2 regions of the Spectribacter hydrogenoxidans genome follow, and region 1 is predicted to be linked to the other one. Evidence: riboswitches for the same ligand, from Rfam matches in the RefSeq annotation. Region 1 holds a riboswitch; the other holds the start of a gene.

Region 1 (4,414 bases):
AATGGTTATTTGCATCCGCTGCAGCGGTAGCCATCTCGCGAATACCGGAGACGAACTCCGGGCTGACGTATACACCCGCCCGATTCGCCGCGATGGCACACACGCCCCATCCAGCAATCAACTCGACCACGGACCAAGCCCAATAGCAACCGGCTAGCTGGTCCTCGGCCGCGGCTTCACTTTCCTCGGACAGCTGCAACGGAAAGTCTGGCCGGGGGACAGGCCATGCGGCCTCTTTCCAGGGTTCCGCGTACCGCTGAAAACCCTCGAAAACGTTGCTCGAGAACTCGAAAGCCTTCGGCAGTCTGAATGACACGCCTCTTGCCGGCGCCGCCGCAGCAGATGCTCGGATTCGTTCCATGGCGCCGTGTTCGACGCCCCGAGCTGCGTTGTAACGGGCCGCCGCCCGGTAGGCCGAGGCTTCATCCCCGAAGTGGCGATCAGCGACGCGCCAGCCACCGCCGACGTTGGCCACAGCCACGGTCAAATGCCAGTCACCCTCGATTGGTGCCGGTGCCCAGCACCACAAGTACCGGCCAAACTCTCGCGTTGCGGCGCGCAAGTGCAGTTTGGGCAGCGTCCAGCAACCACGAGGCTCTTTGCTATCTACTTCCGAGTTTCCCATGTGAGCTTCTCCATTAGTCGATGGGATGGAGTCGCTACGCTGGCTCGGGGCCCGACAGCCGCGATGGCGACGACTCTTGCCGCGTCAGGATCTGTCACGCCGTCGGAAGGGTGGCTCAGGATGGCCGTAAACTGCCAGAGACTCGATGGAATACTAGTTCGTCACCGCTAACACGTGGCTTTCGGCCTTCGAACCGGACGTCATTCCAGCTCAAGTTCCGTTCCCAAGCGTTTTTTATAGCTCGGGTCCCGATAAATCGTCTCACCATCTCTGCTTTCTATACGCCCCTTAGGACGGTAGCCGCCATCCCGCACCCGACGCGTGCCGCCGGCGTCAGGCGCACTGATCTCGCCCACGGGCTGGTAATTGGAGTCACGCACGGTATAGCTGCCGTCGGCCTGCCGGTCCAGCCGGTACTTCGCGCGGTACAGATTGTCGCGGATGATGTAGTCGTCGCCCCGCTGCTGGATATCGCCTTGCCGCTGATAGTTGCTGTCACGGATGGTCCCGGTATCGCGGTCGCCGTACTGGAATTCCGAGAGCGTCCGCATGCGGGGTTCGCCGGTTGCAACGCAACCGCTCAGAAGCACGCCCGCGACTAGCAATGACAGGAGCTGCAATGTGGGTTCTTCCAATCGGTTGATCTGGCTCATGGCATCCGCTCCCGAGACGTCGAGACTAGCCGCTTGGCAATTTTCGCGTCAGGCTGCCCGCTAGACACCGCTCACCCTGCGACGTTTGCTGCGCGCTGTCCATTATTGGCAGATCCATCCGACAGGGCGTGTCGGAAAAGCCCAGAAAACGTCACGGAGAGATCAGATATGGCCACCTCCCTGCCGGAAACATTCGCCTGGTTCGAGGCCCAGCCGTTGAAGGATCGGGAGCGCACGAGAATCTGCCAGTGCGGCACCGAGCAGGTGATTCGTCGGTCCAGAGACCGCAGTCGCATGCGGGCTGCCATGCTCAGCCTGGTGTTCGTCGATCAGTTCCTGCATCAGCATTACGGCAGCCTCCATCCCCGGTTCCGCGAGTGCTACCCCACCCCGCAGCTGGCACACCACGCCTTCCACGGCCACACCTCGCCGAGCTGGCTGGTCTATTCCCAGTACGAATACGATCCGAAGCCGGACTGGTCGCTGATTGCCGCCACCCTTCGCGATTGCCTGGATGACGCCAGAACCTGGCTCGAGGCCGAATCCGGCGAGCCCAAGCCGGACTTTTGGGTGCTCGTGCGATACGAAATCAAGCGCGAGTTCGAGTGGCAGCACCAGGACGATCTGATGGCGGCGTTGTCCTGAACACGGGCCCGTCCAATCTCGGCGACGCATTTGCAGGGCCTCGGTAGCGCTGCTAGTCTTCACATCGCGCCGATTTGAGCTCAGCTTGCGGGCGCGTAACAAATGCCGCTAAAGCGACCTGGAAAGGCCCGCTTTGGCGTATTCGCTGAGCGGGTTTTTTATTGCCCGGGTGCCGGGCAGCCGCCGATTTAAGTACCAACTTGCGGGCGGGATACAAGTACGGCTAAAGCGGCGGTATCCGGTTCACTCCCCGACCGACACCTGCCGGTGTTTCTGTTCGGGGACGAGGAATCGGATCATGACGCAGCGCTATCTCTTCACCTCCGAGTCGGTCTCCGACGGCCACCCCGACAAGCTGGCCGACCGCATCTCGGATACCGTCCTCGACCGCTGTCTGACGCTGGACGCCCACGCGCGGGTCGCCTGCGAAACCCTGCTGGCCGACAACCTCGTGGTGGTGGCCGGCGAATTCGGCTTTCGCGACGAACGGCACTTCGAGCAGCTGCGTGGCGAGCTGGACGGGCTGGTCCGTGGCGTCCTGCGCGAGACCGGCTACAACGACAGCTTTCCCGGCATCGACCCCGACCGCTGCGAGGTGCTCCTGCGGGTGCACGGCCAGTCGGTGGAGATCGCCGGGGCCGTCGTTCACGAGGATGGCGAACTCGGGGCCGGCGATCAGGGCCTGATGTTCGGATACGCCTGTGACGAGACCCCGGAGCTGATGCCATTGGCCATCCGCCTGGCACACCGGATCATGCAGCAGCACAAGCGGCTGCGCGGGGACGGCACCCTGCTCTGGCTGCGCCCGGACGCCAAGGCCCAGGTGACGCTCGGCTATGAGGACGGCCGCCCGGCGACCATTGAAACCGTAGTGGTCTCCACCCAGACCGATGGCACCCTCGATGAGATCGAGCTCCATAACCAGGTCATGCAACAGGTCGTGTCGCCGATCATGCCCAAGGCACTGATGCGCCCCCACTCCCAGTGCCTGGTCAACCCCGGCGGGCGATTCGAGGCCGGCGGCCCCCACGCGGATACCGGGCTGACCGGGCGCAAGATCATCGTGGACACCTATGGCGGGAGCTGTCCGCATGGCGGTGGCGCATTCTCGGGCAAGGACCCGACCAAGGTTGACCGGTCAGCCGCGTATGCGGCGCGATGGGTCGCCAAGACGGTGATGGCCGCGGAGCTGGCGTCGAAGGCCACCGTGCAACTGGCCTATGCGATCGGCCGAGCAGCCCCGGTGTCGGTGCGTGTGGACACTCATGGCACCGCCAGCATTGAGGAGGCGGAGATTGAACAGGCCGTCCATCGGGTCTTCGATCTGTCGCCGGCGGGCATCATCCGGGACCTCGAGCTGACACGACCGATCTATGCGGCGACCGCGGCTTTCGGCCACTTCGGGCGGGAGCTGCCGGAATTCACGTGGGAATCGACGGCCCGGGTCGATGCGCTGCGGGCAGAACTCGGGCTCGGACCCGGCGCGCCGGAAAAGCAACGGCAGCTGTCCCGCTTCATGAAGGAACTGCATGGCGCCGGGCAGGTCAGCGACGAGATGCGCGCCTGGTGGGCGAATCGCTACTGATCCTAGCATGGCGCAGTCACGCCCATCACGGCGGCGGCCGTGTGCCGGGACAGGTCGATGGCGGGAAGGCCCGCCTCGGCCATCGCCCGGCCGAGCTTTTCGACGAGGTCGGGGTTCTGCTCGTCGGGCGACGGCGGTTCGCGCAGAATCCAGCAGACGGCGGGGATGCTGGGGCCGTCGAAGAGTTCGGCGATGACGGCCTCCGGTCCGTAGACATCCAAGCCAGAGTCCCGGTAAAGCTCGCGGATTTCATCGTGGGTGAGCGAGTAAACAACCCCGAATGCATGATCACCGGGCGACCGCACAATAGTGGAGAGGTGACCAATGCAAAGCTGGTGATCCGGTACCGAGGCCAGCCGCGGGTTGCGCGGTTGCACCCCGCGGTCCGTGAGCATGCGCGGGTCGAGATAAAGACCGTAGAAGAGAATATCGGTTAACCGATCACGCGAATCACTCGTATGCATTACTGCTTAACCAGCTTGTCCGCCGAGAAACAGGCTCTCAACAATCCACGTGTTCTGTTGGAAAGGTGAGCTGAGTCCATCAGCTTCAATCAACGCCGAGCGCCTTGAACACGGCATCGACCGGGTCAGAGTAAAAGCTGACCTGAAACTTGGAGAACAATTCGCTGGGCACAGACGCAATATCTTTGGCACTGCTCATTGGTAGCAGCACCTTTTTAGCGCCGGAATCCATGCCAACCTGCAGTACTTCGGCGAGATTTTCCGTTGGAACGATGTTGCCACCTAGGCTCATGTCGCCTAGCACCAACATTTGACTCTGAAGCGGCCGCCCCATCGTGCCCGAGCAGTAAGCTAGAAATGCCGGAAGCGTCATCTGTTTGGCCGGCCCGGTATTGTTTAACTCGACGATGTGCAGGTGCAAGTCGAACTCCCCCGCCCTCGT
Region 2 (4,414 bases), on a different contig from region 1:
CGCTATACCGACCCCGACTGGCTCGACCGGATGCTGGCCCTACCCCTGTGGCAGCGACAGTGGATCGCCCGCTATGCACGCTGGCGCAGCCGCCTGCGCGGCCGCCGCAGCAATCCGGAGATAATGGACGTCAACCGGCAAACAGTGCGGGCCTTCATGGCCGAACGGGAAACCCGGTTACTGATCCACGGCCACACCCACCGCCCCGCCGATCATGAGCTCACGGTCGACGGCGAAAACGCTCATCGGCTGGTGCTGGCCGACTGGCGACAGGATCATGGTGAGGTGCTTACGCTGGACAACTCGGGATGGGAGCGCCATCCCCTGATATAGCCGCTAAGCGGACGAGTTTCGCTCTTGGAGATACTCGAGCTCGGACTCGGCAAACCCGGCCCGCCGCCGGTCCGGGAAGTTATACGGGCCGGGCGGCCCGCCGTTCATGTAGGTCTCGAGCAGGTGCGGAAACAGCGTGTCCGGATCCTCGCCGCGCTGCTCGCAGCAATACCGAAACCAGCGGGTGCCGATGGCCACGTGCGGCACCTCCTCTTCCAGGATGATTTCCAGGATGGCCACCGTTTCCCGGTCGCCGGCGCCGGTGAGGCGCTTGATCATCCCGGGCGTGACATCCAGCCCACGGGCCTCCAGCACACGCGGGACCAGCGCCATGCGCACCAGTACGTCGTGCGCCGTTTTTACTGCGGCTTCCCACAATCCGTTGTGGGCGTCGAAATCGCCGTAGGCGAATCCGAGCTCGCCCAGCCGTTCGCTCAGCAAGCGAAAGTGCCGCGTCTCGTCCGCGGCAACCCGCAGCCAGTCGCGGTAGAAGTCGGCCGGCATGCCGGTGAAACGCCAGGCGGCGTCCAGCCCCAGATTGATGGCATTGAACTCGATATGGGCGATGGCATGAACCAGCGCGGCGCGGCTCTCGACCGTCCCCAGGCCGCGCCGCGGCAGCTTCGCCGGGTGCACCAGCTGCGGCCGCGACGGCCGGCCGGGCATGGCGATGACCGGCGATTCGCCGGTCTCGCCTGCCAGCACACCGGCATCCCCGACAGCCAGTTCGTCGACCCGGCGGCACTTGTCCACCGGATCGTCGGCCATCAGAGCCGAATGGATGTCATCGCGCGTCAAAGGGCTGCCAGCCCTGGCTCGAGATCGGCAATGATGTCCTCGACATTCTCCAGGCCGGCCGAAATCCGCACCAGTCCGTCGCCGATGCCGGCGCGGGCGCGTTCCTCGGCGGAAATCCGCGAATGCGTGGTGCTGGCCGGATGCACGATGGTGGTCCGGGTGTCGCCAAGATTGGCGGTGATCGACAGCATGCGGGTGCCGTTGATCACCTGCCAGACCCCGGCCCGGCCGCCGGCCACCTCGAATGCCACAATACCCCCGAAGCCGGTCTGCTGACGGCTCGCCAGTTCGTGCTGGGGATGCGACGCCAGCCCGGGGTAATGCACCCGTGTGATGCCCGGTTGTGCCTCCAGCCAGGTCGCCAGCGTATGGGCGTTCTCGCTGTGGGCACGCATGCGCACTTCCAGGGTTTCCAGCGCCTTGTGGAAAATCCAGGCATTGAACGGGCTCATCGCCGGCCCGGCCGTGCGCAGGAAACCAAACACCTTCTCGCCCACGGTCTCGGCGTCCCCGATCACCGCGCCGCCCAGCGCCCGGCCCTGGCCGTCCAGGAACTTGGTGGCGGAATGAATGACGATATCGGCGCCGAAATCGAACGGTTTCTGCAGCGCCGGGGTGCAGAAGCAGTTGTCGACCACCAGCCAGCAGTCGTGCTCACGGGCGACCTGCGCCAGCGCGGCGATATCCACCACCTCGGTGAGCGGATTCGACGGGGTCTCCACGAACAGCATCCGCGTGTCGGGCGTAACCGCATCGCACCAGGCGTCGACATCCGTGGTCGCCACGTAACTGGTGCGGATGCCCAGCTTGCCCAGGTAGTTGTTGAACAGGCTGATGGTGGAGCCGAACAGGGTGTTGGCAGCCACGATATGATCGCCCTGCTCCAGCAGCCCGAGGCAGGTGGACAGGATCGCGGACATGCCCGACGACGTGGCCACGCAGCACTCGCCGCCTTCCATCGCCGCCAGCCGTTCGCCGAAGGCGCGGACGGTGGGATTGGTGAAGCGTGAGTAGATGTTGCCGGGCTCGTCGCCGGCGAAGCGGGCCGCGGCCTGGTCGGCCGAATCGAACACGAAACTGGACGTGGCGAAGATGGGTTCGCTGTGCTCGCCTTCGGGCGTGCGGCTGCGGCCGGCCCGCACGCCGCGGGTGGCGGTGCCCCAGGTGGGTTGGTCGTTCTCATTCATTTCGATCACCCGTTACAACACGATAAGACATTGTTTGCGGGCACAAAAAAACCCGCGTGCGAAGCGGGTCATGCCCGATTTAGCAGTATTTATTACGCGCCCGCAAGCTGGTCACAAATCGGCGCACTTCGCAGCTAAAGACTAGCCCTGCCCCGGCAGCCGGGTCAAGTTGATGCGGGTCGGGTTCAGCGCGCGTTATGCAGTTCGATCACCGCGCCCGGGGCGCTGCGGCGCTGCTCCTTGGCCGAATCGGAGCGGAACAGCTCCAGTTGCGACAGGTAGTCATCGTTGATATCGGCGGTGACGTAATCGCCGGTGAATACCGAATCCTCGAACCGCTGGATATGCGGATTGCCCTTCTGCACCGCCCGTCGCAGGTCGTCCATGTCCTGGTAGATCAGACGGTCGGCGCCGATGATGCGGCAGATTTCGTCCTCGTCGTAGCCATGCGCCACCAGTTCGCTGGCCGACGGCATATCGATGCCGTAGACGTTGGGGTAGCGAACCGGCGGGGCGGCGGAGGCAAAGTACACCTTGTTGGCACCCGCCTCGCGGGCCATCTGGATGATCTGCTGCGAGGTGGTGCCGCGTACGATGGAGTCGTCCACCAGCAGCACGTTCTTGCCGGCGAACTCCAGGTCGATGGGGTTGAGCTTCTGGCGCACGGATTTCTTGCGCTGCTGCTGCCCCGGCATGATGAAGGTGCGGCCGATGTAGCGATTCTTGATGAAGCCCTCGCGGTACTTCACGTCCAGCTGGGCCGCCAGTTCCACCGCCGCCGTGCGTGAGGTCGAGGGTATCGGGATCACCACATCGATATCGTGGTCAGCCCATTCCCGCTTTATCTTGTCGGCCAGGTAGGTGCCCATGCGCAGCCGCGACTTGTACACGTAAACATTGTCGATAACCGAGTCCGGCCGCGCCAGATAGACGTATTCGAAGATACAGGGCGACACCACCGGCTTTTCCGCGCACTGGCGTACATGAAGCTGGCCGTCGAGCGTGATCACCACCGCCTCGCCCGGCTGGATGTCACCAATCAGTTCGAACCCCAGCGCATCAAGCGCGACACTTTCCGAGGCCACCATGTAATCGGTACCCGCCGGCCCGGTACGCTTGCCGTAGACCACCGGCCGGATGCCGTTCGGATCACGGAATGCCACCAGCCCGTAGCCGGTGATCATGGCCACCGCCGCATAGGCCCCGCGACAGCGGCGATGCAGGGCTGCCACCGACTCGAACACATCGTTTTCGTTGAGCGTCAGCCCACCGCGCAGCATCAGCTCGTGGGCGAACGCATTGAGCAGGATTTCGCTATCCGAATCGGTATTCAGATGGCGGCGATCGGCGCGGAACAATGCCTCGCTGAGCTCGCCGGCATTGGTAAGATTGCCATTGTGCGACAGGCAAATGCCGTAGGGCGTGTTCACGTAGAACGGCTGGGCCTCGGCCGAGGATTCCACCCCCGCCGTGGGATAGCGCACATGCCCGACCCCAGCGTTGCCCTGAAGGCGCACCATGTGCTCGGTACGGAAGACATCCCGCACCAGTCCATTGTCCTTGCGCAGGTGCAGACGCCCATCCTGCGTGGTGATGATGCCGGCGGCGTCCTGCCCGCGGTGCTGCAGGACGGTCAGTGCATCGTAGATGTCCTGATTGACCGGCCCCTGGGCGACCATTCCGGCAATTCCACACATGGTCAGGCGTTGTCTCCCGTATCGTTGGTTGGCGCCGTGTCAGTAGGCACCGGCGGGTCGAAGCGGATTTCCGAGGCCAGTTCTTCCGGCAGCCAGTCCCGCAGCCAGACGGCGCCCCGCTCCAGATGCCCGACGAACAGCGACTGATCCCACCAGTCGTCCCGGGGCACCGGCGTGAGCCCGGCAATGAGCACCAGCAACACCAGCAGCGCGGCCCCGCGCAGCACCCCGAACAGGCCGCCCAGGCCGCGATCGGTGCCGGCAAACCCGGTACGGTCGACCAGCCCGGCCATCAGGTGATTGAATACCGCCCCGATGATGAGCACGGCGATGAACAGCACGCCAAAGGCCACGGCCAGACGCGCGGAGCCCACGGAAATCCAGCCTTCAAGCATGCCG

What was found. A riboswitch is a leader RNA that binds a small molecule or an ion and turns the genes downstream of it on or off. The one in region 1 is predicted to bind S-adenosylmethionine.
Region 2: another riboswitch for S-adenosylmethionine. It lies ahead of RM532_RS11160 (O-succinylhomoserine sulfhydrylase); the one in region 1 lies ahead of metK (methionine adenosyltransferase).

Annotation. Positions count from the first base shown of each region.
Region 1 is NZ_JAVRIB010000015.1:10,194-14,607, reverse strand. Features, by position in the region: gene RM532_RS13195 (hypothetical protein) at 1-625, opposite strand, end outside; gene RM532_RS13190 (hypothetical protein) at 826-1,278, opposite strand; gene RM532_RS13185 (hypothetical protein) at 1,447-1,923, shown strand; SAM riboswitch at 1,980-2,056, shown strand; gene metK (methionine adenosyltransferase) at 2,222-3,508, shown strand; gene RM532_RS13175 (hypothetical protein) at 3,511-3,903, opposite strand; gene brxL (protease Lon-related BREX system protein BrxL) at 4,058-4,414, opposite strand, start outside.
Region 2 is NZ_JAVRIB010000011.1:27,693-32,106, reverse strand. Features, by position in the region: gene RM532_RS11170 (UDP-2,3-diacylglucosamine diphosphatase) at 1-333, shown strand, start outside; gene RM532_RS11165 (ferritin-like domain-containing protein) at 337-1,101, opposite strand; gene RM532_RS11160 (O-succinylhomoserine sulfhydrylase) at 1,128-2,318, opposite strand; SAM riboswitch at 2,377-2,453, opposite strand; gene purF (amidophosphoribosyltransferase) at 2,504-4,015, opposite strand; gene RM532_RS11150 (CvpA family protein) at 4,018-4,414, opposite strand, start outside.